DNA from 3 places in the Pseudomonas sp. A34-9 genome. Region 3 is predicted to be linked to each of the others. Evidence: riboswitches for the same ligand, from Rfam matches in the RefSeq annotation. Region 3 holds a riboswitch; each other region holds the start of a gene.
What was found. Region 3 has a riboswitch for cobalamin ahead of P3G59_RS12585 (ABC transporter substrate-binding protein). Riboswitches for the same ligand answer to the same signal wherever they lie in the genome.
Positions count from the first base shown of each region.

Region 1: linked by a shared signal. The riboswitch ahead of P3G59_RS13345 (CbtB domain-containing protein) and the one ahead of P3G59_RS12585 (ABC transporter substrate-binding protein) in region 3 are both predicted to bind cobalamin.
Region 2: linked by a shared signal. The riboswitch ahead of P3G59_RS16700 (TonB-dependent receptor) and the one ahead of P3G59_RS12585 (ABC transporter substrate-binding protein) in region 3 are both predicted to bind cobalamin.

Region 1 is NZ_CP119967.1:2,986,514-2,996,349, reverse strand. Features, by position in the region: gene P3G59_RS13350 (IS481 family transposase) at 1-727, opposite strand, end outside; cobalamin riboswitch at 973-1,195, shown strand; gene P3G59_RS13345 (CbtB domain-containing protein) at 1,318-1,515, shown strand; gene P3G59_RS13340 (CbtA family protein) at 1,527-2,228, shown strand; gene P3G59_RS13335 (cobalamin biosynthesis protein) at 2,225-2,638, shown strand; gene cobM (precorrin-4 C(11)-methyltransferase) at 2,718-3,464, shown strand; gene nfuA (Fe-S biogenesis protein NfuA) at 3,687-4,271, opposite strand; gene P3G59_RS13320 (acyltransferase) at 4,329-5,351, opposite strand; gene P3G59_RS13315 (fatty acid cis/trans isomerase) at 5,533-7,815, opposite strand; gene metH (methionine synthase) at 7,971-9,836, shown strand, end outside.
Region 2 is NZ_CP119967.1:3,745,288-3,755,123, forward strand. Features, by position in the region: gene P3G59_RS16675 (acyltransferase) at 1-441, shown strand, start outside; gene P3G59_RS16680 (MFS transporter) at 545-1,798, opposite strand; gene P3G59_RS16685 (thiol-disulfide oxidoreductase DCC family protein) at 1,999-2,466, shown strand; gene P3G59_RS16690 (DUF2269 domain-containing protein) at 2,435-2,941, opposite strand; gene P3G59_RS16695 (saccharopine dehydrogenase NADP-binding domain-containing protein) at 2,943-4,070, opposite strand; cobalamin riboswitch at 4,231-4,437, shown strand; gene P3G59_RS16700 (TonB-dependent receptor) at 4,530-6,467, shown strand; gene P3G59_RS16705 ((2Fe-2S) ferredoxin domain-containing protein) at 6,467-6,826, shown strand; gene P3G59_RS16710 (ABC transporter substrate-binding protein) at 6,823-7,743, shown strand; gene P3G59_RS16715 (PLDc N-terminal domain-containing protein) at 7,794-7,994, shown strand; gene P3G59_RS16720 (zinc-dependent alcohol dehydrogenase) at 8,059-9,285, opposite strand; gene P3G59_RS16725 (hypothetical protein) at 9,308-9,484, shown strand; gene P3G59_RS16730 (hemerythrin domain-containing protein) at 9,601-9,836, shown strand, end outside.
Region 3 is NZ_CP119967.1:2,794,060-2,803,895, forward strand. Features, by position in the region: gene P3G59_RS12580 (iron ABC transporter permease) at 1-666, opposite strand, end outside; gene P3G59_RS12585 (ABC transporter substrate-binding protein) at 675-1,688, opposite strand; cobalamin riboswitch at 1,832-2,026, opposite strand; gene P3G59_RS12590 (Ppx/GppA family phosphatase) at 2,069-3,004, opposite strand; gene P3G59_RS12595 (ParD-like family protein) at 3,337-3,564, shown strand; gene map (type I methionyl aminopeptidase) at 3,561-4,352, shown strand; gene P3G59_RS12605 (ABC transporter ATP-binding protein) at 4,565-5,719, opposite strand; gene P3G59_RS12610 (ABC transporter permease) at 5,736-6,545, opposite strand; gene P3G59_RS12615 (ABC transporter permease) at 6,552-7,499, opposite strand; gene P3G59_RS12620 (ABC transporter substrate-binding protein) at 7,496-8,521, opposite strand; gene ribBA (bifunctional 3,4-dihydroxy-2-butanone-4-phosphate synthase/GTP cyclohydrolase II) at 8,897-9,836, opposite strand, start outside.

The DNA of each region.
Region 1 (9,836 bases), 190 kb from region 3:
GTTGAGTCCGCTCATGAATGATGCCTAGACGAGCCCACCAAATGGATAATTGTGATAACCCCGCACGCCCGCCGCTGGCAAAAGGGACACCGTTATCAGTGCGGATCCGCTCAGGCATCCCATACGTCTTAAATAACCGTTCGAAGGTGGCTTTGGCGTCCTTGAAAGTCGTGCTCGGCATACTTTCACAAGCCAGTAAAAATCGACTGGCGTGATCCATTACCGTCAACGGGTAACACCAGACACCGTCTCCTGTCAGGTATTGGCCTTTGTAATCAGCGCTCCAGAGCTGATTAGGAAGGTCGGCTTTCTGGAGTGGTTTTGGATAGACAGCGACACGCTGACGCAACCGTCGAGACACCACTAGCCCCGCTTTTTTAAGCACGTTGTAGATCGTGGTTTTGGAGGGCGGCGGCTGATCTGGAAACCGCTCTTGCAGGGCTGTCTGGATCTTTTTCGGGCCCGGCGTGGTTTGACCTTGGCGCCGCAGCTCAAGAATGGCTTCTTTGACCGCAAACGGCACAGCCTGTGTTTGAGAATGACGCTTGCGACTGCACTCCGCCAAGCCATTGATGCTGTCCGCGTTGTAGCGGGCCACCCACTTGTAGCCAGTCTTGCGACTGATGCTGTGAGCCGCACAGAGTTGACTGAAGTTGAGCCGACCGGACAGATAGTCGGCGATGAACATCACTTTAAGGTCCATAGGTTTCAGCTCTCGCCACGGCATGGTCAGATCCTCGGAATCGACCAGTGCCAGTTAAAAACTGTTACCTATGTGCTTGAACTGTTTTGTTACCTATGTGGGTGAGTCATACCAGCAAGCGTTTTTGGTTACTTTTTAGGCGTCTGTAAAAAGTGACCCGCCGTAAGGGCGGAACCCTAAGCCGCCGTTACCGCAGCAACGGATATGCCCACATCATTCAAACCCACCACCACCCCAAAAAATTGACTAAAAACCCAACCCCATGCTCTCCTACACACCTTGTTACGGGTGCCCTTCACAGGGTGAAACGGGAAACCGGTGAATCATGTGCTTTACTCAAGCCCATGTCAGTCCGGTGCTGCCCCCGCAACGGTAAGCGAGCGAAGCGTCAAAACCACTGTGCCGACACGGCATGGGAAGGTGATGCTTGCAGGTCGGCCTGACGCCAACCCCTCGTGAGCCCGGAGACCGGCCCGCAACACACAGCACGCACTTGTGCGTCGCTGAACATAACAAACCCGCGGTGGGCGGGCGCTGTTCGAACCTCTGCGAGCCCGACCCGCAGGGGTTTTCATGCGCTCGATTCACCCACTGACACTCCAGAGGGAAGCGCCATGTCGATCATCAGCAGCACCGGCAGCAACACGGACAAAATCGCCAGCACCACCACCCTGAGCCAACGCCTGACCGCCGCGATCTTCGCGTCGATCCTCGGCGCCAGCCTGGTCTACTTCGCCGGTTTCTCGCACATCGAAGCGGTGCACAACGCCGCGCACGATACCCGTCACAGCGCCGCGTTCCCGTGCCACTGAGACCTGCCGACATGATCAAGCGTATTGCGCAAACCGCGGGTTTCACCGGCCTGCTGGCCGCCCTGCTCCTCACTCTGCTGCAAAGCTTCTGGGTTTCACCGCTGATTATTCAGGCTGAAACCTACGAGAAAGCCGAGCCGGTGGCTGTTCATGAACACGCCGAAGGCGCCATGGCCGGCCACACCCACGATGCCCAAGCCTGGGAGCCGGAAGACGGCTGGCAGCGGGTGGTTTCGACCACAGGCGGCAATCTGGTGGTTGCGGTGGGTTTCGCCCTGATGCTCGCGGGCCTCTACACCCTGCGCGCGCCAACCAAAACCTCGCAAGGCCTGCTCTGGGGTCTGGCCGGTTATGCCACCTTCGTCCTCGCGCCGACCCTGGGCCTGCCGCCTGAGTTGCCGGGCACTGCTGCGGCAGATCTGGCCTCGCGCCAGATGTGGTGGATCGGCACCGCCGCTTCGACCGCTGTCGGCCTGTCGCTGATCGTGTTCAGCCGCCACTGGCTGATGAAAATCCTCGGTGTCGCCATCCTCGCCGTGCCGCACGTGATCGGTGCGCCGCAGCCGCAAGTACATTCGATGCTCGCGCCGGAAGCACTGGAAGCCCAGTTCAAAATCGCTTCGCAGTTGACCAACGTGGCGTTCTGGCTGGCCCTGGGCCTGATCAGCGCCTGGTTGTTCCGCCGCAAAAACGATGGTCAATACCACGCATGACCGATGACAGCGCAGCGCCGACCTTCGTGGTCGGCCTGGGCTGCCAGCGCGGCTGCCCGGCCAGCACGCTGCGCGCCTTGCTTGACCAAGCCTTGCAGGCACACCGTATCGAGCTACAAGCGGTCAAGGCGTTGGCCAGCATCGACTTGAAGCGCGACGAGCCAGGCCTGCAAGAACTTGCCGCACAACTGGCCCTGCCCTTGCTGTATTTCAGCAGTGAACAACTGGCCAATTACCAACAGCGACTCAGTCACCATTCGCAAATCGCCTACGAACGCACCGGTTGCTACGGCGTGGCAGAAAGCGCGGCGTTGGCGCTCGCCGAGCAGTTGATCCAGGCACCGGCAAAACTGCTGATTTCCCGGCAAAAATACGCTCAGGCAACGTTGGCATTGGCCGGCGCGGCGTAAAATCCCGATAATCCCCGTCATTGATCATGAACAATCTTCATCTGAAGCGTTGTTGCGCCTCTTTTCCAAGGATTTAACGATGACCGTCTACTTCATCGGCGCCGGCCCCGGCGACCCGGAATTGATCACCGTCAAAGGCCAGCGGCTGATCCGCAGTTGCCCGGTGATTATCTATGCAGGTTCGTTGGTGCCGGCGGCGGTGCTCGACGGCCATCAAGCCGAGACGGTGGTCAACAGCGCGCAATTGCATCTGGAACAGATCATCGAACTGATCAAAACCGCGCACGCCAACGGCCAGGATGTGGCGCGGGTGCATTCCGGCGATCCAAGCCTGTACGGCGCGATCGGAGAGCAGATCCGTTACCTGCGTGAGCTGAGTATTCCGTTCGAGATTATCCCCGGTGTGACAGCCACCGCAGCCTGTGCAGCGTTGCTGGGTGCGGAACTGACGTTGCCGGACGTGTCGCAAAGCGTGATTCTGACCCGCTACGCCGATAAAACCGCCATGCCGGCCGGTGAGGAATTGGGCAACCTGGCACAGCACGGCGCAACCATGGCGATTCATCTGGGGGTCAACCATCTGGAGAAGATTCTGGCGCAGCTGTTGCCGCATTACGGCGCGGACTGCCCGATTGCGGTGATTCACCGGGCGACGTGGCCGGATCAGGATTGGGTGGTGGGGACGTTGGCGGATATTGCCGGGAAGGTTGCGGCCAAAGGGTTTCGGCGTACGGCGTTGATTCTGGTTGGGCGGGTGTTGGGCAGTGAGGTGTTCAGCGAGTCATCGCTGTATCGCGCGGGGCATGCACACCTCTACAGACCTTAAAAATCAAAAGATCGCAGCCTTCGGCAGCTCCTACATTGGAATGTGTATCCCTGTAGGAGCTGCCGAAGGCTGCGATCTTTTGATCTTGTGGCACCAGACAATGCATTCATCACGGGAAAATGCATTGTCTTGGTTGTGACTGCTACGCAGTCACGCGGGACGGTGCGGCGATCCGACAAGCACCCCCACCACAGCGCCGTTCGTTATTTCGCAGCGAACACCTTAGTAGTAGGCGTTTTCTTTCTGCGTGTGGTCGGTCACGTCGCGAACGCCTTTCAGCTCAGGGATGCGCTCGAGCAAGGTGCGCTCGATGCCTTCCTTCAAGGTCACGTCCGCCTGGCCGCAGCCCTGGCAACCACCACCGAACTGCAGAACGGCGATGCCGTCTTCCACCACATCGATCAGGCTGACCTGACCGCCGTGGCTGGCCAGCCCCGGGTTGATTTCGGTTTGCAGGTAGTAATTGATGCGCTCGTTGACCGGGCTGTCGGCGTTGACCATCGGCACTTTGGCGTTCGGGGCCTTGATGGTCAGCTGACCGCCCATACGGTCGGTGGCGTAGTCGACCACGGCGTCATCGAGAAACGCTTCGCTGAAGTGATCGATGTACGCGGTGAAGCTTTTCAGCCCCAGCGCGGTGTCTTCAGGTTTTTCTTCGCCCGGCTTGCAGTAGGCAATGCAGGTTTCGGCGTACTGGGTGCCAGGCTGGGTGATAAAGACGCGGATGCCGATGCCCGGGGTGTTCTGCTTGGAGAGCAGATCAGCCAGGTAATCGTGGGCGGCGTCGGTAATGGTAATAGCGGTCATGGAAACTCCTCGCAGGCTTGGGCGCAGTTTACGCCAATCGTTGCGCCGGACAAAGTCCTAGTATTTTTGTCGGGAAAGATTCTCGTCAGGCTCGTCGTCGATTCGCGCCTTGAGCCAGCGATAGCTGCGTTTTTCCACCCATTCGTAGCTCAGCCATGAGCCGACACCGATGGCCAGCGCGCACACGACGAACATCAAATACGGGTTGATGCCGTAGCGTCGGGCCAGATAACCGCCTGCCGACAACACCAGAACGTGCATCAGATACACCGAATACGAGCAATCGCCGAGCAGTTTGAGTGCCCGGCTGCGCTCGACATAACGCTCAAGCGAGATACACGCCATCACCAGCACGGCGCTCGGCACACCCCAGTTCAGCAGCCTCGGCGCCGGTGCCAAGTGATAGATCGTCAGCAATACCGCCACGATTGCCGCTAGCGGCAGCCACAGTCCCGCGCCGATCCAGCCCCGGCGATAAAGCATGCCAATGCCGATCCCCAGCAGAAATTCATAGACGATATCCGAGCGATAGAACTCACTGATCCAGCCAAACCCGGTCCACGCCTGGCTCACCGCAAACAGCAGCGCCGCGACCACCAGCAGACGCACTTGCAAGCGAAACAACAGCGTCCAGGCGAACAGCACGTAAAAAAGGATTTCGTAATTCAACGTCCAGCCGACATTAAGCGTCGGGTAGATGCCATAACCACCGGGGTTCTCGGTGGGAATGAACAGCAACGACAACAGCAGATGATCCCAGTCCACCGTTTGATCGGGCAATATCGGCTGGGCAAACACCACCAGCAGTGCCATCAACAGCGTGTACAGCCAATACGCCGGGACGATGCGAAACAGCCGATACAACAGAAAACGCGCGGGCGGCGGCGGTTTGTTTTCAGTCGAGAGAAAAATCACCAGGCCGCTGATGACAAAGAAGATATCGACGCCCACCGCGCCTTTGTCGATGAACAGTTGGCCAATCGGCCCGCGTGCTTCGAAGTTGAAGAAAATCTGCATGAAGTGATGGCAGACCACCGTCCACGCGGCCAGCGCACGTAGGGCTTGCACTGAAATCAACATCGGCCGCTCCCGCTCACAGTTCCTGAAACCACCTCAGATTCCCTGTAGGAGCTGCCGAAGGCTGCGATCTTTTGATCTTGATTCTAAAAGATCAAAGGATCGCAGCCTCGTTGCACTCGACAGCTCCTACAAGGATTTGCGGTGTTATTAAAGGCTGGGACAGCAGGACAGCTTCAATCGATCAAAGATTCTCGTAGCGGTTCATGTCCAGCACGCCCTCTTCCACCGGGTCGGTTTCGTGCAGGTACTGGCTCAGATCATGGAAATACAACCAGAATTGCGGATGACTGCGGCGAATCCCCCAACGTTCGACGATTTTCTCGAAACGGTTGGCATCCTTGGCGTTTTCCATTGCATCGACAAACTCGGGCACTTGCTCGGCCGGAATGTTGAAGATGAAGTTCGGATAACTGCTGAGCACGCCGGGAAAAATGGTGATGGTGTCCAACCCAGGCTGATAGCGCAGCGACTCCCCCAGCAGGAACGCCACGTTACTGTGTGCGCGGTTGCGCATCAGGCTATAGACCTCACGTTTGCCGCTGGCGGTTTCAATGCGCAGCATCGTGGCTTCTGGCAATTGCTCAATGACCTTCAAACCGGCCGCCGGGCGCGAAGTCAGGCGACTCAGCGCCTGCTCGGCATTTTGCAGAAAAGGGTCGATATTCGGCCGCGAACAGTAAGCGCCGTTGCAGCGATTGATCGGATCAGGGTGCGCATTGAGATCGCCGTAACGCGCCAGTAATTGCATGGCGAAATCGTATTTCGGGTCTTTCTCGTCGAGCTTCAACGCGGTCGGTTTGTCGTCGTCAATCGCCTCATAATCGAGCCACATTTTGAACTGACCGCTGCTCTGATACCAATCGTCGAGGTAATCCTCGCGTGAGTCGGCGGGCATCAGGCGCAGGAAGTTCTGCTCGGCGCCATTGCGGATCAGGTCGAAATACAGGCGGGTTTGCGCCTGATGGGAGACGTTGCCGAACACATCGAAGTTGACCGCCAACTGGTAATAGGTGCGTTCCAGCAGCGGATAGTCGAACAGCCACATGGTCTGCGGCACCTCGCCGATCAGGCCTTTGGTCACCGATGCGCTGTCGAAGTGGCGGAATATGCTCAGCAGCGCGTTGTCGTTGCCGGCCCACAGCGTCGACCAGCTCGGTGCCGGTTGATCGGCATAGCTGTCGCGGCGCAGCGCTTCGTACTCGTTACGTTTGTTGCGGTAGTTGTGCCACAGGCTCAAAACGCTGCCGACATCGTCGTTCTGCCCTGGCATGGCCAACAACGGCGTGGCCTGCCCGCGATAGTTCGGGTCGGTGATATAGAGGTCGTGCTCCGGGGCCTGGAACAGCGCCCAGAAGTTATCGCGGATCACGTCCGTGGCGATCTGCCCACGGCACACCGGGCCGCGAATAAAGGTGCGGACGAAGTATTCGGCGTTATCGAGCATGAACTGGTAACGCGCCTGCGCCGGAATCGCTTCGAACGTGGCAAACGGATTGGCGCGGCTCTGCGGGCCGTAACCCGGCAACGCAGTGACCTGCCAGTTACCGCTGTAGAACAGGCTTTTCACCCGCGCCATCTTCGCCGCGCTCAGCGGATAAGTGATGTGGGTCTTGTGCACGATCACCCCTTGTACCGGCCACAAGCGGTAATACACCTGAGTGCCCGGATCGTCGTTGGGGCGGCGGGTGGCGATCAGGTCGATCGGCTGTCCGGTCGGTGTGCGCGAACGCACCCACTGGAAGTAATGCCCCGGCTCGCCGTCCTTGAAATAGATGTGCGCGAGGAACCAGTGCTCGTACAACCAGCGCCCGACCAGGCTTTGCCGCGCGCCGGGGGTGTTGAGCAGGTTTTCCCACTGGACGATCTGCAGCGCCTCCTGGGCGCTTGGCGCCAGGCCTTGTTCGTCAATCGGCGCACCCGAGGCCAGCCAGCGCTGCAGGGTCTGATATTGCTGGTCGGTCAGCCCGGTCACCGCCAGCGGCATGCCTTCTTTCGGATGGGCACCGGCATAACCTTCAAACTCGGCGGGCAGCGCGCACATGTTTTCGCGGTTCAGGCCCAACACGATGTCTTGCGGGAGTTTGGCGTTCGGTGTCAGTGGCGTCTTGTGCCCCAATTCGAGCATGCGCGCCATCAACGCCGCTTGACTGCCTTGGGCGTCGAGCACCGAATAAAAGTCTTTCTGCTGCCAGGCACGTTTGCCGAAAGCGTCGTAGAACAGCCGAGTGGTCGGTGCCGCCTGTGTACGCTCGCCATCGTAGACCGGCATTTTGCTCGCGCCACGGGCCGCGCCCTCGCCACTGCCCAGATTCAACTGACAGGCCGAGTCGTAGCACGCATGGCAGGCCACGCACTTTTCGGTGAAGATCGGTTGGATATCACGGCTATATGAGATCGTGGGTTCCTGCGCAACGGCGCCCCAGCTTGAAAACAGCAAAAAAATGCTGATGACGCGGTACGACATGCCCTTGATCCCGATCGTGAAAAAAACGCCGCGATTCTACAGTATGACGCTCGTACCAACATGAGCGATATTCATGCAAAAGCCCCGCATGCTCTAAAACCGCACAGGTTTGCTATGATCCCGCTCCTTCGTAATGGTCTTTCCGAGTAGTCCAAATGTCCGATCGCAGCGTCCGCCTTCAAGCTCTCAAGCAAGCTCTCAAAGAGCGCATCCTGATACTCGATGGCGGCATGGGCACGATGATCCAGAGCTACAAGCTCGAAGAGCAGGATTATCGCGGCAAACGCTTCGCCGATTGGCCGAGTGACGTCAAGGGCAACAACGATCTACTGGTGATCACCCGTCCGGACGTGATCGGCGGCATCGAGAAAGCCTATCTGGATGCCGGCGCCGACATCCTCGAAACCAACACCTTCAACGCCACGCGCATTTCCATGGCCGACTACGGCATGGAAGAACTGGCCTACGAGTTAAACGTAGAAGGCGCACGCCTGGCCCGCAAGATTGCCGACGCCAAGACCGCCGAGAACCCGGCCAAGCCGCGCTTCGTTGCTGGCGTGCTCGGCCCGACCAGCCGCACCTGCTCGCTATCGCCGGACGTCAACAACCCGGGCTATCGCAACGTCACCTTTGATGAGCTGGTGGAGAACTACACCGAAGCCACCAAAGGCCTGATCGAGGGTGGCGCCGACCTGATCCTGATCGAAACCATTTTCGACACCCTCAACGCCAAAGCGGCGATCTTCGCCGTGCAAGGCGTGTTCGAAGAGCTGCACCTCGAACTGCCGATCATGATTTCCGGGACCATCACCGATGCCTCCGGCCGGACCCTGTCGGGCCAGACCACCGAAGCGTTCTGGAACTCCGTTGCACACGCCAAGCCAATTTCCGTCGGCCTCAACTGCGCGCTCGGCGCCAGTGAGCTGCGCCCGTACCTGGAAGAGCTGTCGAACAAGGCCAGCACCCACGTGTCCGCGCACCCGAACGCCGGTTTGCCGAACGAATTCGGCGAGTACGACGAGCTGCCGTCGGAAACCGCCAAAGTCATCGAAGAATTCGCCCAAAGCGGCTTCCTCAACATCGTCGGCGGTTGCTGCGGCACCACGCCGGGGCATATCGAAGCCATCGCCAAAGCCGTGGCCGGTTACGCGCCGCGCCAGATTCCGGACATTCCAAAGGCATGCCGTCTCTCGGGTCTGGAGCCGTTCACCATCGATCGCAGCTCGTTGTTCGTCAACGTCGGCGAGCGCACCAACATCACCGGCTCGGCGAAATTCGCCCGGCTGATCCGTGAAGACAACTACACCGAAGCCCTCGAAGTCGCCCTGCAACAGGTCGAAGCCGGCGCGCAGGTGATTGACATCAACATGGACGAAGGCATGCTCGATTCGAAGAAGGCCATGGTGACCTTCCTCAATCTGATCGCCGGTGAACCGGACATCTCCCGCGTGCCGATCATGATCGACTCGTCGAAATGGGAAGTGATCGAAGCCGGCCTCAAGTGCATTCAGGGCAAGGGCATCGTCAACTCGATCAGCATGAAAGAAGGCGTCGAGCAGTTCATCCATCACGCCAAACTGTGCAAGCGCTACGGCGCGGCCGTGGTGGTGATGGCGTTCGACGAAGCCGGCCAGGCCGACACCGAAGCGCGCAAAAAAGAAATCTGCAAACGCTCCTACGACATTCTGGTCAACGAGGTCGGCTTCCCGCCGGAAGACATCATCTTCGACCCGAACATCTTCGCTGTGGCCACCGGTATCGAAGAACACAACAACTACGCTGTGGACTTCATCAACGCCTGTGCCTACATCCGCGACGAACTGCCGTATGCGCTGACGTCGGGCGGCGTCTCCAACGTGTCGTTCTCGTTCCGCGGCAACAATCCGGTGCGCGAGGCGATCCACTCGGTGTTCCTGCTGTACGCGATCCGCGCGGGCCTGACCATGGGCATCGTCAACGCCGGTCAACTGGAGATCTACGACCAGATCCCGGTCGAGCTGCGCGACGCTGTTGAAGACGTG
Region 2 (9,836 bases), 950 kb from region 3:
TACCTCTACAAACCGCAGGCGAAGGGTTTAGCGATTGCCGGCGGCACTGCTGTGGCAGCGGCATTGATCTTTGTGGCGATCATGGCGGGCTGGATCGAACGCCGACCGTCCAACGCTGAAGTGGCCGCGGGTATTGCGCTGGGGATTCCTGCTGTGTACGTGTTGACGAAGCTGAGGTTTCACCGGATTGACGAGTTTCTCGGGAACATCAGCTACGGCGTATTCCTGAATCACTTCGTGGTGATCTACTTCCTGCACGGTCTCTGGCCAATCACTTCATTCGATTGGCACAAGGTTGCGACGGTGTTGGTGCTGTCGTTCTTGCTGAGTGGTGTTTCGTACTATTGCGTCGAGCGGCCGGCGTTGAAATTTCGGCATGCGCTTCGCACACATGGGAAGGATCGAGAGGAGCCAGTGCGGGGCGCTGAAGCAGCAGCTTGACGTTGACAGGAATCTAAATGTGGTCGTTTGCTGAAGCGCTTCGAACGGCGCAAAAACATCACTCGCCAGCTTTTCTTGTGCTCCTGTCATCACGGCTACCCCTTCAGGTTCGCATGGCGGGCTCTAACTTCGGATGATGATTCCTGTAGTAGAGCTCTGGGTCTTCCGGATCTTCCAGAAAATCCCATACGGATGTTGAAAGAGCGCAATACAGCAAGACGATCATGAAGATAATCAGGTACACCCATAACAAACCGCCAATGCCAAACAGCGTTATCGCAGAGCCCACGAGCAGATAGGAAGCCGAGTTCGCCAGTTGGCTGACAACCAGAGTCGCGGCCATCAATCGAATGCGAACGCCAGAAGGTACTGAAACCGTTCTTTTATCTATCCCGACAAGTGAAAGACAGGCGCTGCTGCCCCCTGCGATAACGAGGCACGCGGCCAACTGCCAGATTTCGACTGACAGGGCCGATGCACCGAGGGAAACAGTGAGTACGGTCCATAGCGCGAGGTATTTAATGCGCTGATGGTTTCTCTTGGCAATAAATGGACTGAGAAAATACAAACCCGCGACAGCGCCTGCCGCGAATACAGCGTTGAACAGACCGACGCTGCTTTGCGCAAGACCATGGGCATGAATCTGGTTGGGAACCAGCATTGGCACCGTAGCGGTCACTGTCAGGAAAAGTAAAAAGCCAGACACTGTCAGGAATCTTTCTGGTGGAAGAATGAGTTTCAACTTGATCCCCAGGAACATGTCCTGAAAGCGCTCAACGGGTGATTTCACTCGCGTGGCATCAGGTGCCACGCCAAACGGTAGTGTGAATGCGAAAACCAAAGCGCCAACACCCACCAGCGCGGAAAAGAGAAGGGATGCCTGCGGCGAAAATATCCCGATAACAACTCCCGCCAACAAGGGACCTATGACGCGACTGATGGTGATGATAATACGGCGGACACGAAATGCATGTTCCATGCGATGTTTCTCGACTGTTTCAGCCGGATACACACCAAAAAGAGATTGAACAACACCAAAGGCTGACACTGCAAAAATATCAATAATCATCAGCGCTTCAATCGAATACGAAACTTCAACAGAAGGGTAACGAAGAATTCCCGTCAATAAAATAACAATACAGCCCGCCTTAATAGCAGTGCTCCGCCGCATGGCTTCAACTTGCGAAGCTAAAAACAGCACTGAAACGACGGCGGTGATTGCGAGCGCTGCCTCGTAGGTTGCCAGCTCAAGCAGGCTACCTCTCTGAACAATAATCAGAGGGACTGTTGCATTCCAGCAGCCGAGATATATCCATATGAATACTTCAAGGCACAGATACTTTCGAAATATACTCAAGCCACCTATCCTTTCGTTACATGACGATCTGCAACGGTTGCTCCGGTGCGGCCCCCATGCACTTGACTAGCCCATGAATGCCATTAATTCTGTCCGTATTAATGCCAAGCTTTGAAAACAAGTGCTCAAGCATTTGGTTTTTGTGAATATCGCGTTTTTTCTCAAGACATTCTCGATCGTACCATCTCAACCGAGCCCCCATGCCGACCTCAAAAACCCGCCCAACCCCCGCCCCGCTCCTCAACCCCGGCGAATCCGTGGTCCTGTTCGACGGCGTCTGCAAACTCTGCAACGGCTGGGCGCGCTTTTTGATTCGTCACGATCATCAGCGTCGCGTACGTTTGGCAGCGGTTCAATCGCCGGAGGGCCAGGCGTTGCTCGCGTGGGCCGGCCTCCCCATCGATCAGTTCGACACCATGGCGGTAATCCGCGACCGGCATTACTGGGAACGTTCGGACGCTTTCTTCGAGGTCATCAGCCAATTACCCGCCCGCTGGCAGGTATTGCGACTGCTGCGCGTCTTCCCGCGAGGCTTGCGCGATTGGGCCTACGACCGCATCGCGCTAAACCGCTATCGGCTGTTCGGCAAGTACGACACTTGCCTGTTGCCAACGCCAGACCATGAACAGCGCTTCCTCAAAGCAACTGCACCTGCGCCAGCAAACTGAACAACTGCAGCGGTGTCATCTTCGTCACCATCATCAGCACGATGACAAACATGCCGGCGAAACCGAGCACGCCCATCCACAACCATTGGCGGTACACGCCTTGGTATTGCTCATCCAGACGGGCCCCCGCCTCGCTTGCACTCGACGCCATTACGCACAGGCGTTTCTGCAAAAGCAGCACCGGCAGCCACAGCGAGCCGACGCAGAAGAAGATGATCAGCGAGGTCAGCACCCAGTCAGTGCTCATCGACAACCCCGAAAGTCGCATCAGCAGGTAGCCGGTGATGATCTGCACGAAACCGGCCGGTGTGGTGATCCACGTGTCGAAACGTACGACCATGCGCGCGACATGGGCGATTACTTGTGGGTTGGCGGTGCGGCTGGCGGCGATCAGGTAGAGGTAGGAACCCATGCCGAAACCGAACAGGAAAATCGCCGCGATGATGTGCAGGTACTTCAGACACAGATAGAGCATGTCAGCGTTGCCCGTCCGAGAAATGCACGGCCAGGCTCAGGTTGTCTGGATCGTTGATCGCGGCCATGTACTCGGCAACGCTGATTTCACCCACACAAGGTCGGGCGCCGGAGGGCGGCGTGTAGCCTTGCGCCATTTTCGTGGCCAGGGCCACGGCGGCGCAGCTGGGAATTTCCGGGCCTTTGTCATTCAGGGCGGTGAGTTGCGCGGTCATCGACAACGGTTTGCCGTCAACGCCAAGGCCCTGCACGTCGATGTACATTGCGCTTTTGCCATCGCCGAAACGCTCGAAGCGCATGCCGAGGCGATGCAGTCTTGCCGCCCACAGCGCATGGTCGCGGACCAGCCCGACTTTGAGTGCCTGAGCCAGCAGGCCGTTGGCGATGCCGCCGAGTTTCAGCCCGGCGCCGGCCTTGAAGCTCAAGGTCTGCGCGCCATAACGATGGGCGAAGATGTCCATGTCCGGCACATCAACATTGGCCAGCAGGCGGGTGCCCATCTGCGGCATTTTGCGCAAGGTCAGGTCCAGCCAGCCCGACACCTCATGCACCTTGCCGTTTTTAAGTTGCTTGATCGGTTTGCCGGCGTAGGCGAGCACGCCTTCGATGGTCGACAGCCCCGGCATTTTCGCCGATGAGGAAATGCCATGCTCGATCGAATCAATGCGTGAAAAGTGCTGGCGCTGCTCATCGATGATCGCGGACGACAACGTCGGCACCGAGCTGCAACCACTGAGGATCGCCACGCCGGCCTGCTTCGCCCGCGCATCGAGAATGCCGATGCCGTTGACGAACGTGCGGCAGTCCGCCAGGTCGCAGTAGTTCACGCCGGCGTCGATGCAGCTTTCAGCGAGCGCATAGGATTGCCCTTGAAACGGCCCACCGGTATGGACGACCAACTGGATGTTCAGCGCGCGCAATGCGGACTTGAATTCGCCACCCATGGCATCGCCGCACCAGCCTTCGCAGACGTTGCCCGATTGATTGTTCAGCTCATCGACTTTGCGCTGCAACTTGTGCGGATCACGCCCCGAAAGCACCAGACCGATGTCCGGCATCAGCGCCAGATGCCGGCACACGATGCTGCCGAAATTTCCATAACCACCGACCACCATCACCCTGAACGGCATGCAATTTTTCCCTAAGTCATTCCCTCACACAGGCGTGCAGGATATAGGGCCGAACGCCGGCAAGCCATTCAGATCAATGGCTGCCGCTCTTGCGCGCCCGTGCAGCAGTGAACTAGCGGGCACGCCACTGCCAAGTTGACGAACGGTCATTCGAATGTTCAGATGCCGCCCAGTTTCAGGTGTCCCATGCCGCCGTGCATGGAGTGAAACGGGAAACCGGTACGTTCTTTTCGAACAAGTCCGGTGCTGCCCCCGCAACGGTATGCGCGTGATGCTTTCGATAGACCACTGTGGCCATGCGGCCATGGGAAGGTGAAAGCCTCGATACGCGCGAGCCCGGAGACCGGCCTGGAATGTCTGTTTGGCAAAATCCTGCGGTGGGCGGGCATGGGCCGGTATTGGCTGTGCGCGATGCCTTCTCCTGCATGCTCTTCTGCGAAGATACTTTTCGAGAAGACAATGATTCGACCTTTCTACACCTCGGCTCCAACCCTGTTGTTCGGCTGCCTGTTCAGCCCTCTGCTGCTGGCGGATGACGCGCCACTGGAACTCAATCAGCAAATCGTTTCCGCACCGTCGGTGGAATCCACCGCTGTCGCCGACATGGCGAAGTTCGGCAGCAAAGTCGAGATCGTCACCCGCGAACAGATCGAGCGCGCCGGCCCCAGTGCCGATGTCAGCCGCGTCATGCAGATGTTTATTCCCGGCCTGTACGTCGCGCCGAAAAACGGCCCGTTCGACTACGGCACCTATTCGCTGCTCGGCGGGCGCAACGACGACACGTTGATCCTGCTCGACGGTGTGCGCCTGAACAATCGCCTGTACGGCGGCCTCTATCTGGACACCCTGCCGGCCAACGCCATCGAACGCATCGAAGTGCTCAAGGGCGGCCAGAGCCTGTTGTTCGGTACCCAAGCCGTGTCCGGGATGATCAACATCGTCACCCGCAGCCCGCAGTCGCGCAAAGCCGCCGGCGAAGTGAACCTGGGCGTCGACAGCTTTGGCGGCACCACCGAAGACGCCCGGGTCGAGAATATCTTCACTAACGGTTTCGGCGATCTTGGTTTGCTGGCGTATGTCAGCCACAACGTTTCCGACGGTTACCAGCCCTATCGCAACCGCGACATGAACAACGTCAGCGAGAAGCACCGCGCCTACGAAGTCACCACATTCGGCGCCAAGGCGATTCAGTCGTTTGGCGATGATTCGCGGCTGGAACTGTTCTACCAATACGCCGACGCCGACCTCGACTTCGCCCGCCCGGTCGACAACCACAACACCACCAACGACCGCGTGCAGCAGATCGCCACGGCGACCTTCGAGCAGGCCATCAATGAGCGCCTGAGCTACTTCGTCAAAGGCCATATCAACGACTGGGACACGCGTTATACCCGCGTCAACAACGTCGAAGGCGGCGGTACCAGAGTCGTTAACCACAACGACTATTGGGGCTTCACCGACTGGGGCGTGCAGGCCGAAGGCAAGGCTGAACTGCCCGGCGGCCATGTGCTGGTGTTCGGCACTGACAACCAATGGTTCAAGGGCCAGGACGATGTGCTGATCATCGACAACGACAAGGCCCAAGCCCACGCGTTCTACACGCAACTGCGTCCGCAGATCGACGCCCTGCCCGACTGGCATCCGAGCATCGGCGTACGTCACGAAGCCATGGACGGCGGCGACAGCGCCACGGTCGGCATGCTCACTTCGCTGTATGACCTCAACGACAACTGGTCGGTGCGCGGTCAATACGGCAGCGCCTACAAACTGCCGAACGCCGAGCAACTGTTCGTCAACGAACCGGGCGACGAGCTCGGCAACCGCAACCTGAAACCGGAAAAAAGCCGCAACGCCGAACTGGGTGTCGACTACAAGGGCTTTGTGCTCGACCGTGAATTCAGCGCCAGCATGACCCTGTTCAAACGCAAGATCGCCGACCTGATCACCCTCGATGACATTCAGTGGGTCAACGGTGAGGGCCAAGTGCGCATGCGCGGTTTCGAGGCTGACGCGAAACTGGCGCTCAACGACCAATGGAGCCTGCAAGCGGACATGACCCGCAACCTCACCGAGTCGCGCACGGGTACGACCATCAACGACATCCCGAGCTTCTTCGCCCGTTCGCGGGTCGGCTATGAATCGGAAAATCGTCTGTGGGGCGCCGGTGGTGCGATTCGCTACATTCTCGATATCACCAGTTCGAAACAGGTCGAGTACGGCCACTATTCGGTGGTCGACGCCGATGCCTATCGCTACCTCGACAACGCTCACCAACACCGCGTGAGCCTGCTGGTAGAAAACCTGTTCGACCGCGATTACGTCACCAGCCGTTCAAGCAACGTCGACAATCTCGGCCGGCCGTTCACCTCTGAAGTGCGCTACACGTACCGCTTCTGATGAGTGAAATCAAAACCGTCGACGGCGTCGACACGCACCCGGACTGGTCGCATGTGCCCGAACATGCGCGCCACGTATTCATCTGCACCGGCCCGCGCTGCACTCAGCGCGGCGCCCAGCAATTATGGAAAACCTTGCGCCGGCATTTGCTGGTGCACGATCGCATCGAGACGCCGGGCGGCGTCTTGCTGACACGTACGCACTGCCAGTTTCCGTGCAATCTGGGGCCGGTCGTGACGGTGTATCCCGAGCGTTGCTGGTATGGCGTGCACGACAAGCAAGACGTGCAGCGGTTGGTTGAAGGGCATCTGGTCGGCGGTGAGGTGGTCGCGGACTTGTTGATCAAGGCACCGACATGAGCAGGTTGTGGATGTTGTTGAGTGCCCTGCTCTACGCGATGCCGGTGCTCGCCGACCGTTACCGCAACTGCGGCGAGGACTGGAACACCGCTGCGCCTTCGCGCATCGTCGCGCTCAATCAGCATGCGGCAGATCTCGTCCTGGCGCTGGGTGCCGGGCCAGCGTTGGTTGGCGTCGCCTATCTGGATGACACCGATGCCGGTCAGCGGCCATCCGAGTACTTCGGTGTGCCGGTGATCGCGCGGCAATACCCGGCCAGCGAAGTGCTTTACGCACAGCAACCGGATCTGGTGATCGGCGGGTTTGCCACGGCATTCGGTGACGGTGTGACTTCACGCTCGGGTCTTGCGCGTAATGGCGTGGGGTCTTATCTACTGGAGTCGGCCTGTAACGGGCATTCGCTGGATTACTTCGCGCATGTGCGCAATGACCTGCTGACCTTGGGCAGGCTGCTGCACAAACAGCCACAGGCGCGGCAATTGAGTGAGGCAATGGACGCCGACCTCGCCAGTGCCCGAGCCTTGGCCGGTGCGGGTAAATCGCTGTCGGTGTTCTATCTCGACAGCGAAGTCAAAGGCCTGGACAGCGAAGGTCGGCGAGGGTTCGTCACCGCGCTGTTGGCCTCCGTCGGTGCACGCAATGTGTTCGCCGACATCAATCTTTATCGGGTGACCGTCAACCGTGAAACCCTGTTGGCCAGCGACCCGGACGTGATTCTGCTGGCCGACGCCGAATGGTCGCCGGCCCGTCGCAAACGCTATCTGTTGAGCCACGACCCGGTGCTCTCACAACTGCGCGCGGTGCGCGAGAACCGCATGATCGACATTCCTTTCACCCACTTGCTACCGACCTTCAACAGCGGTCGGGTGGCGCTTGAACTCGCTCGGCAGCTCAATGCACTGAAGAAAAATAAATGAACCCGTCGCACCACACGCCACCTAACGAACAGACCATCAGGAGGTAGCCAATGCAAATCGAAACCGTGTGGATCGTACTGGCGGCAGTTCTTCTGCTTATCGAACTCTGGGCCATCAATCGGGTGCGCAAGAGCGAGGGGAAATCGAGCAACAAAGGCGTGTGGATCGTGCTGATCGTGTTTGTGCCGCTGTTTGGCTTGATTGCCTGGGCATTGGCGGGGCCCAAGCACATCAGTCAGCGTTCGGCTTAGTCGCCTGATTGATGGGTCGTCGCGCGGGGCTTGCCATCGGCACTGCCCCGCGCTTCAAGGTTGATCAACTGACCGGCACCAACGGCGGCATCTCTTCCATTTGTGCCAGCGGCACGTCACTGCTGCCGGGGGTCAGAATGACCTTGCGGCAGTTTTCTTCTTTCTTGTCGAAGATCTTGTAGCCCTCGGCGGCCTGCTCCAGGGACAGCCGATGGGTGATGATCGCGTCGGGCTGCAAGGCGCCGGTTTCGATGTAGCCGAGCAGTTCCGGCAGATAGCGCTGTACATGGGTCTGGCCCATTTTGAAGGTCAGCCCCTTGTCGAAGGCATCGCCAAACAGAAAGCCGTGGATGAAGCCTGAATACACCCCCGGCACACTCACCACCCCACCGCGACGCACGGCTGCAATGCACTGGCGCAGCGCTTTGCCGCTGCTGCCTTCGAGCTTGAGCGTGGCGAGGATCGTTTCGGTGGTGCTGCCCTTGGCTTCGAACCCTACGGCATCAATCACTGCATCGACGCCACGACTGCCCGGAGTCTGGCGAATAATGGTATCGGCCGGGTCATCGTCGTCATCGAAGTTGATCGGTATCACGCCGTAGGTGCGCTGTGCGTAATCGAGCCGATACGCGTGGTGATCGACCATAAAGATACGCTCGGCGCCGAGCATTTTCGCGCAGGCTGCGCTGAGCAGGCCAACCGGTCCCGCACCGTAAATCGCGATGCTTGAACCTTGGCCAATGCCGGTGTTGGTCACGGCTTGCCAAGCGGTCGGCAGGATGTCCGAGAGGAACAATACTTTCTCGTCCGCGAGTGTACCAGGCACCTTGAACGGCCCCGTATTGGCCTTCGGCACCCGCACCAATTCGGCTTGGCCGCCGGGGATTCCACCGTACATGCGGCTAAAGCCGAACAACGCGGCGGGTGGCGGGATAATCTTTTTGTTCATCGCCCCGCCGGGGCCGCTGTTGGTCGTCTCGCACGCGGCGTACAGCGCCTGCTGACAGAAAAAACAGTCGCCGCAGGCAATCACGAACGGAATCACCACCCGGTCGCCGGGCTGTACCGCGGTCACCGCCGAGCCGGTTTCCTCGACGATGCCCATGAACTCATGACCGAAGATATCGCCATGCTCGACGGTCGGAATCTTGCCCCGATACAGGTGCAGGTCCGAGCCGCAAATCGCTGTGGCCGTCACCCGCAGAATGATGTCGTCAGGGGCCTCCAGTTTCGGATCCGGCACGGTTTCGACTCTGACGTCATGGGCGCCGTGATAGGTCATTGCTCGCATGGTGAGTTCCTCGATCGCTTGAATGAAATGGCTGCTGTCTCCCATACGGCAGGGCGATGCCAAAACGAGTTCAGAACGCTTTCGCACAATCGGATCAGCGGGCCGCAATCGCCGCAAAGCCGTGATCTGCAATGCCTGCAACGCCCTCTTCATGCAGGCTGCACGAAGGCTTTTTGCCTGCGATCTCGCAAACCCTTGATCCATAGCGATTGAACATCCGCCAGGAATTGGCACGCCAAATGCGATAGATCAAGGGCATTCACAGAGCCGTGAGACAACGGCCTGTGTTCAATCCGTGACAGCAGAGGCAACCTCATGAACGCCATCGACCTTCTCAAAGCCGATCATGCAAAAGTCAAAGACATCCTCAGCCAACTGAGCGAATCAACCGAACGCGCGCTGAAAAAACGTGTCGAGCTGTTGGGCAAACTGGAAATGGAAATCTCCATCCATACCCGCCTCGAAGAAGAAATCCTCTACCCCGCGTTCAAGGCCGCCGGCAGCAAGGAACAGGACATCATGTACTTCGAAGCCAAGGAAGAACACCGCAC
Region 3 (9,836 bases):
AAAGGTGAACGCATCCAGCGCCCGCCGGTGCCACAGACACACGACCAACCCCAACACGGCCACTGGCACCGCCAGCCACACCGATGGCCAGCGCACGCCGCCCAGATTGCCCAGCAGCCAGAACATGATCCCGCGTGCCTGCTCGGAGCTGGCCGAGCGGGTGATCAGAAACGCCGTCAGCGCGTTGAACAGCTGCGAGCCGGCGATCCCGGCGAGAATGATCTGCCCGGTGCCGCTGGCCGAACCGCTGACTCTCGCCAGCAGAATCACCAGCACGAACGCCGTGACCGCGCCGGCGAAGGCACCGACGGACAGCGAGATCATCCCGGCGCCAACCCCGAGTAGCGCCACCATCACTGCCCCGGTCGAAGCACCGGCAGAAATCCCCAGCAGATACGGATCCGCCAAAGGGTTGCGCAGCAGCGATTGCAGAATCACCCCGCACGTCGCCAGACCGGCACCGCACGCGGCCGCGACCAGGGCGCGCGTCAGGCGGTAATTCCAGACGATGCCTTCATCGATAGGGTCGAGCGTGTACCCGGCGCCCCACAGTTTGTTGGCCAACACCTGCAGCACCACACCCGGTTCAATCGAAGTTTCACCGATGGCCACGCCAGCAACCACTGCCATCAACAGCGTGGCCAAGGCCAGCAACGTACGGATCAGGCTGGCACTCATTGCGACAGGTCATAGCCGTTGATGGCCGTGGCCAGTTGCTCGATGCCGTCGAACATGCGCAGGCTGGCCTGCATGGCCATGGCGTCGAGAATGATGATGCGGTTGTGTTTCACCGCGTCCATGTTGCGCGTCACCGGATCGCTGCGCAGGAAGGCGAGTTTCTTTTCATAGTCGTCAGCGGGGAAGCGGCGACGATCCATGCGCGCGATGACGAGAAAGGTTGGATTGGCCTTGGCGATGGTTTCCCAGCCAACGGTTGGCCACTCCTCATCGGAGTCCACCACGTTGCGCACGCCGAGGGTGCTGAGCATGAAGTCGGGAATGCCTTTGTGCCCGGCCACGAATGGCTCGATGTCCATTTGTGCGCTGGAAAACCAGACCAGCGCGCTGGCGTCCTTGAGCTGTTTACCCTGGGCGGTGGCAATCGATCTGGCGAGGCTGGCCTTGAGTTCGTCGTTGAGCTGCCGGCCACGCTCCTGCACATCGAAGATCTGCGCCAGTTGGCTCACGCTCTTGTAGATCGTATCAATGCGAAACGGCGCCAGCCGCGTGCCATCGGCGCCGACGAGGTTGTCCTTGGCTTCGCAATCGGAGGGCAGCAGGTACGTCGGAATCTTCAGTTCATGAAACTGCTCGCGAGTGCCCACCGCACCTTGCGGGCCGACCATCCATTCCAGCTCCACGGCGACCAGTTCCGGGCGCTTGCCGATCACCGATTCGAAACTCGGCTCGTTGTCAGCCAGACGCTCGATCTTGTCGTCCTGCGCTTTGTACGTGCTCAGCACATTGTTGAACCACAGTGAGGTGCCGACGACTTTGTCGCCCAGACCCATGGCGTAGAGCATTTCCGTGCCGGCCTGGCCGATGGTCACGGTGCGCGTCGGCGCGTGCTGGAAGGTCAGAGTGCTGCCGCAGTTTTCGATCGTCAGCGGATAGACCGTCGGTGCCGCTTGCGCCATGGCGCCAAGGCTCAGGCCGGTGATGAGGGTGGCAACGCGGGGCAGCAGCATGGGGCAGTCTCCAGGGGAACCGTACGGGGAGCGGGAGAGTACGGATCGGAAACACACCATCGAACGCAGTCAGGGCAACCGCGCAAGGCCGGGCATCAAGCATTGATGCGCACGGCACGATGTCCTTCCCGGACACCCCGCCGGTTAGTAGTCACTGTGCCGGCAGGTCTCCTGACTGATGCGTCAGCGCCTGGCTCCGGCCTTCCCGGGGGTCACCCAGTGGCAGTCGTGGAGCAGGCTCAGCACCTACAGTTGCGGGGGCAGTTCCGATCGATGCTGTGCAAGCACCTCGGATTCCCTATTAATCCCGTTTGGAAACCGGCGGCGGCATGGTAGTCGATCGCGCCGCTGAAGGGGAGACGAATCTGTCGCGGCGAGGATTAGTGCTGGCTCATCAAACCGTGCAACACGCCCAGACGCAGGCCCGGTTCCGACGGCAACATTTGCGCGATGCCGAACACTTTGAATGCCGCGAGCATCAACACCAGACCGCCGGGCAGAATGCTCTGACGATGGGCTTGCAGGCCGGCGAGCTTGAGCTGTTGCACATTGTTCACCTTCAACAGCAGCAGCGACAGGCGCAGCAGCCCGCCATAGGTGATGCCGTCCTGACCGAAGTCGTTGAGGTGGTTGGCCTTGAGCACTTTGGCAAGCATGCGCGCGGTGCCGGAAGAGCCGATGGTTTGCTGCCAGCCCTGAGCCCGGTAGCGCCGGGCAACTTTTTCAAACTGCAGGATGGCGAAGCGTTCGGCTTCCTGTAGCGCGCCGGCGGACACCTCGCCGCCGCGGAAAAACCGCGTGCTCAAGGTGCCACTGCCGATGGCGATGCTCTCGGTGAGCAACGGTTGTGAACCCTGGCCGAGAATCAGCTCAGTGGAACCGCCGCCGATGTCGACCACCAGGCGCAGGTCTGCGGCGCTCGGCAAGGCGTGGGTGACGCCGGCGTAGACCAGACGCGCCTCTTCATGGCCGCAAATCACGTCAATGGGAAATCCCAGATGCCGCTCGGCACTGGCCAGAAACAGTTGCGCATTGTCGGCTTCGCGCACCGCGCTGGTCGCCACCGCACGGACTCGGCCGGCTTCGAAACCGCGCAGTTTCTTGCCGAACCTGGCCAAGGCCTGCCAGCCACGATCCAGCGCCAACGCATCCAGCGCGCCGCCGTCAAAGCCTTCGGCAAGGCGCACCGGCTCGCGCAGGGTTTTCACTTCTTGAATCTGCAAGCCTTTTCGACTGCGCACCGATTGGCCGATCATCAGGCGAAAGGCATTCGAACCCAGGTCGATGGCGGCAAACAGCGAGGCGTCTTCTTTCATGGGAATCCTTGCAAAACAGCCGCCGCGCGGCGCAAGACGGTTTGCGAGGATTCTGCCGTGATCTTGATGACAGCCTGATGACGGGGCAGGGGCGGTTCAGTGAATGTGTCGCTGTCATGACACTGTCATTATCCGGCGTCTATGCTGAGCCCAATACATCGCGTGTTCTTAAAGTTTTCGCTGCCATTTTTTGGCAGCTTTTTTTTGCCTGCGATTTGGTCACGGGCTGCATTCCCACGCATGAGCGTGAGAACGATCAGCGTGTGTGTTTGCAATCTTGGTGAGGGCTTGGCTAATATACGATCCATATACACATCGTATCGGATTCATATATGGGCATCGTAAAGATTTCAGAGGACATGCACGAGAACCTGCGGATCTCCAGCAACGCCCTCAGCCGCTCGATCAACGCGCAGGCCGAGCACTGGATGCGCATCGGCATGCTCGCCGAACTGCACCCCAACCTCGACCACAGCGCCATTTGCCGCTTGCTGATCCGCGCCGAACAGAACGGCGGGCTGGATTTGCAACAACTGACTCAGGAAGCCGTCAGCGCATGAGAAACCAGATCAAGATCAACACCCCGGCCGACATCGCACAATCGCGAGCTGCCGGCAAACTCGCCGCTGAAGTGTTGGCAATGCTGGTGCCGCACGTTAAGGCGGGCGTCACCACTGATCAGCTCGATAAACTGTGCAACGACTACATCGTCAACGTGCAGAAAGCGGTGCCGGCCAACGTCGGCTATCACGGCTTTCCGAAAACCGTCTGCGCCTCGGTCAACGATGTCGTGTGCCACGGCATTCCGTCGGGCACGCCGTTGAAGGATGGCGACATCGTCAACCTCGACATCGCGGTAATCAAGGATGGCTGGTTTGGTGACACCAGCCGCATGTACGTGGTCGGCGAGGCGACGCCTGAAGCGCAGCATCTGATCAAGACCACCTACGAGGCGATGTGCGCGGGTATTCGCGTGGTCAAGCCGGGCGCGACCCTGGGCGATATCGGCCATGCGATCCAGAGCCTGGCGGAGAAGGAGGGCTTCAGCGTAGTGCGCGAGTATTGCGGGCACGGGATCGGCAAGGTCTATCACGATGAACCGCAGATTCTGCATTACGGCTTTCCGAATCAGGGCATGAAGCTCAAGGCCGGGATGATTTTTACCGTAGAGCCGATGCTCAATGCCGGTAAACGCCATGTGAAGAACATGCCGGATGGCTGGACTGTGCTGACCAAGGATGGCTCGTTGTCGGCGCAGTGGGAGCATATGGTTGCGGTGACGGAGACTGGGTTTGAAATCCTCACCGCTTGGCCGGACGAAATTGAAGGCTACCGCGCTATTGTCTGATACCGCGTCGACTGGTTCCCTCACCCTAGCCCTCTCCCAGAGGGAGAGGGGACTGATTGGGGGAGATTGGAGAGGGATGCCGACCTGAAAACTGCTCAGTGAATCCATAATCGCCACTGATCTTTCAGGTCGATGTCAGACGCAAGACGCCTCGGTCGGCTCCCTCTCCCTCAGGGAGAGGGCTGGGGTGAGGGGGAGCAGGCGACTCGTTCTCAATGAGAACCGGCAGCCTTGTTGAGGTCGCCTTCGGTCCATTCGGTGTACACGCAAGCATCGGCAGTCGCCCAGCGCACTTGCACCGGGTCGCCGGCCTTGAGCGGCATGCCGGCGGCTGACAAGGCCTTCACCGTCATCGAAGTCCCGCCCGACGTGACCACGCTGCAGGTCTGGCTTTCGCCGAGGAACAGCACTTCCACAACCTTCGCTGACACCTCGTTCCACCCCGACGGTAACGGTTCGCTGATCGCTTGCGCCACGCTCAACGCCAAGGCCTTTTCCGGCCGCACCATCAGCAACACATCCTGATCCGTGTGCAAGCCCGTCGTCAGCCGAATCGACAACGACTGCCCCTCAAAACTCGCCGCCGCATGACCCTGCGCCTTGAGTTTGAGGAAGTTCGAGTTGCCGAGGAACGACGCGACAAACGCATTCGGCGGATTTTGATAAAGGTCATAACCGCTGCCCAGGCCGACAATCTTGCCGTGACTGAAAATTGCAATGCGCTGCGACAAGCGCATGGCTTCTTCCTGGTCGTGGGTCACGTAAACAATGGTAATGCCCAGACGGCGATGCAGTTGGCGCAGTTCATCCTGCAGATCTTCACGCAGTTTTTTATCCAGCGCACCGAGCGGTTCGTCCATCAACAGAATGCGTGGCTCGTAGACCAGCGCGCGGGCGATGGCGACGCGTTGTTGCTGGCCGCCAGACAGTTGCGAAGGGCGGCGATGCGCGAACTGTTCCAGTTGCACCAGTTTCAACATCGCATCGACGCGCTTGTCGCGCTCGGCCGCCGCCAGTTTGCGGATCGCCAAAGGGAAGGCGATGTTGTCGCGCACCGACAAATGCGGGAACAGCGAGTAGCGCTGGAACACCATGCCGATGTCGCGCTTGTGCGGCGGCACATTCACCAGCGACTGACCGTTGACGAGGATCTCGCCGCTGCTCGGCGTTTCAAACCCGGCGAGCATCGACAGCGTGGTGCTCTTGCCCGAGCCGCTGGAGCCGAGGAAGGTGAGGAATTCACCGTCCTTGATGTCCAGCGAGATGTTGTCGACGGCAGCAAAATCGCCGTAGTGCTTGTTCAGGTTGCGCAGGCTGACCAGGGGTTTGTCATTCTGCTGGGAGGCGTCTTTGATCACGGCACTCATGTCGTACTCCTGGCGCTCAGGCGCTGATTTCGTTGCGCCGGCGCAGCGCGGCGGCGATGACCATGACCAACACCGACAAGCCGATCAGCAGCGTCGAAGCGACGGCGATCACTGGCGTCAGGTCCTGGCGCAGGGTGGTCCACATTTTCACGGGAAGGGTTTGCAGGGTCGGGCTTGCCATCATCACGCTGAGCACCACTTCGTCCCACGAAACGAGGAAGGCGAAGAGGGCGCCGGCGACCATGCCCGGACGGATCGCCGGGAACGTCACCTTGAACACCGCTTGCAGGCGTGAAGCACCGCAGATCACCGCCGCGTCCTCAATCGACTGATCGAACAGCTTCAGCGAGTTGATGATCGAGATGATGGTGAACGGCAGCGCGACGATCACATGGCTGACGACGAAGGCGAACATCGTGCCGGTGTAACCGAGCTTGAGAAACAGCGCGTACACCGCCACGGCGATGATCACCAGCGGCACGATCATCGGCAGGGTGAACAGACCGTAGAGCATTTCCCGGCCAGGAAAGCGCCCGCGCACCAGCGCAAACGCAGTCGGCAAACCAAGGGCCACCGCAAAGATCGTCGTTAGCACGGCAACCTTGAGGCTGGCCGCCGCGGCGTTCATCCAGTCCGGGTTGGAGAAGAACTGGCCGTACCATTTCAGCGTCCAGCCCGGTGGCGGAAACACCAGCCACTGGGAGGAGCCGAAGGACAGCAGCACGATAAACACAATCGGCAACAGCAGGAACAGACCGATCAGCCCGGTGGTGGCGTAGAGGCCGAAGCGCATGCGCCGGCTCATCGCGTTGGGAGTCAGGAGCATGTCGGCTTACCTCGCGTTACTGGCGCCAACCGGGGATTCCGGCTGAAGCTTCAGGTAGAAGTAGAACAGCACCAAAGTGATCGCGATCAGCAACGCGGCGCCGGCACTGGCCAGACCCCAGTTGAGGAACGATTGCACCTGCTGAATGATGAACTCCGGCAGCATCATGTTCTGCGCGCCGCCGAGCAGCGCCGGGGTCACGTAGTAACCGAGCGACATCACGAACACCATCAACCCGCCTGACGCCAGACCCGGCCGGCACAGCGGCAGAAACACCCGCCAGAAGTTGGTCCACGGACTCGCGCCGCAGATCGAGCCGGCCTGCAGAATCATCGGGTCGATGGCCTGCATGGTCGCCTGCAACGGCAGGACGATGAACGGGATCATGATGTAGCTCATGCCGATCACCACGCCGGTGAGGTTGTGCACCATCTCCAGCGGCTGATCGATGATGCCCATCGCCATCAAGGCCTTGTTGATCACGCCGGACGCTTGCAGCAGCACCAGCCATGAATAGGTGCGGGCGAGCAGGCTGGTCCACATCGACAGCAGCACGATGTTGAGGATCCAGCGTCCCCAGCCGCGTGGCACCAGAGTGATCGCCCAGGCGAGCGGAAATCCCAGCAGCAGGCTGAACAGCGTCACCAGCCCGGCCACCGAAAAGGTGTTGAGCAGCACTCGCGCATACGCCGAGTTGGCGAACAGTTGTTCGTAGTTGCCAAGGCCCGGGGTCGGTTCGAGCACGCCGCGCAACAGCAGGCCAATCAACGGCGCGAGAAAGAACAGGCCGATGAACAGCAGCGCCGGCGCGAGGTTGCCGGCGCCGCTCCAGCGTTGTCTGAGGGACGGGGCTTGCTGCATCGCAACCGCCTGTGTTCCGTGGGCCGAACCGGCAGCGCTTGCGGCGCTCCCGGTGGCAGTGGAGGGACGGGACGCGGTGGCCGCCATTTTCATTTGACCAGCCATTCGTTCCACCGTGTCGCGATGGCCTGGCCGTTTTTGGCCCAGTACGCGAAATCAAGAGTGATCTGATCCTTAGCGTAGGCAGTCGGCAGGTTGGGGGCCAGCGTCGAATCCAGACGCTGCACACTGTCGAGGTTGACCGGGGCGTAGGCGGTCAGGTTGGAGAAGTCGGCCTGACCTTTGGCGCCGCTGGCGTTGGCCAGGAACTTCATCGCCGCATCCTTGTTTTTCGAGCCTTTTGGAATCACCAGAATGTCGGCCATGACCAGATTCTGTTTCCAGCTCACGCCGACCGGCGCGCCGTCTTCTTGCAGGGCGTGGATACGACCATTCCAGAACTGGCCCATGCTCGCTTCACCGGAGGCCAGCAGTTGCTGCGACTGCGCGCCGCCGCCCCACCAGACGATGTCTTTCTTGATGGTGTCGAGTTTCTTGAAGGCGCGATCCAGATCCAGCGGGTAGAGCTTGTCAGCCGCTACGCCGTCGGCCAGCAGCGCCAGTTCGAGCACGCCTGGACTAGGCCATTTGTACAGGGCGCGTTTGCCTGGGTAGGTTTTGGTGTCGAACAGGGCGCTCCAGTCCTGCGGCTTGTTGGCGCCGAGTTTGCCCTCGTTGTAGCCGAGGACGAAGGAGAAGAAGAACGAGCCGACGCCGTAATCGCTGACGAAACGCGGGTCGATCTTGTCGCGCTGGATGACTTTGAAGTCGAGGGGTTCGAGCAGGCCTTCAGCGGCGGCACGCAGGGCGAAATCGGCTTCGACATCGACCACGTCCCACTGCACGTTGCCGCTCTCGACCATGGCTTTGAGTTTGCCGTAGTCGGTCGGGCCGTCCTGCACGACGGTGATGCCGCTGGCCTTGCTGAACGGATCGGCCCAGGCCTGTTTCTGCGCATCCTGGGTGCTTCCGCCCCAGCTGACGAAGTTCACGCTTTCGGCAGCCATTGCAGCCTGGCCGGTGACGCTGAGCAGTCCCGCAAAAAAGATCGCGGTTGCAGCTTTGTTCAACACCATTTTTACGCCCTCATTGTTGTGTTTTTGAGCGGGCTTGCGTTGTTGCCCGCCTGTCGGGAGCAGTAGCTGGACGTTCGTTGGAGTGTCCGGTCTATGGAATATCATATTATGGTATTCCAAACTTTGTGCAAGCACTTTGCCTTACCGGTTATCTGTTGATTATGGTTTTTTGGATGTGTTCGGCATGAGATGAAGGGTGCACTTCAAATCCAGCCCCTCACCCCAGCCCTCTCCCAATGGGAGAGGGGGAAAGGGAGCCGATCTTCGTGCTGCTCAAAACCTGAGTTCGGCTCGGTATCTCAGGTCGGCGTATAGCGTGCAAACACCTCGGTAGGCTCCCTCTCCCTCCGGGAGAGGGCTGGGGTGAGGGCAGCTTCACTCGGTGAACGGAATACTCTCGACCACTTCCAGGTCATACCCGGTCAGGCCAGCGTATTTCAGAGGAGGGCCCAAGTGACGCAGCTTGCCAACCCCCAGATTCTGCAGAATCTGCGCCCCTGTACCCACCTCCGAATAAATCCGCGATTGCGAACGGCTGAACTGTCGCGGCGGCTGGGTCAGTTGCGGCACGCGTTCCAGCAACGCCTGCGACGATTCATGATTGGCCAACACCACCACAACTCCATGCCCCTCGGCCGCCACTCGTTGCAACGCCGCCCACAGCGTCCAGTTCGTCGGCCCGCTGTATTCGGCACCGACCAGATCGCGCAGCGGATCGATCACGTGCACACGCACCAGCGTCGGTTCTTCACGGCGCAAATCACCCATGACCATGGCCATGTGCACGCCGCCCTCGATGCGATCCTCAAAGGTGATCAAACGGAACGTGCCATGCACCGTCGGCAGCTCGCGTTCGCCAATCCGTTCGATGGTGTGTTCGGTGCTCAGGCGATAGTGGATCAGGTCGGCGATGGTGCCGATCTTGATCCCGTGCTTGCGCGCGAACAGTTCCAGATCCGGGCGACGGGCCATGGTGCCGTCGTCGTTCATCACCTCGACGATAACCGAGGCCGGCGTGAACCCGGCCAATCGGGCCAGATCGCAACCGGCTTCGGTATGACCGGCGCGGGTCAGCACGCCACCTTCCTTGGCGCGCAGCGGGAAGATGTGGCCCGGCTGCACCAGGTCTTCAGCGCGGGCATTCGGCGCGACGGCAGCGGCAACGGTGCAAGCACGATCTGCCGCCGAAATACCGGTGGTCACGCCGACCGCCGCTTCAATCGACACGGTAAACGCGGTGCTGAACACGCTGCCATTGGCCGGCACCATTTGCTCCAGGCCCAAACGCTGGCAGTGTTCGTCGGTCAGCGTCAGG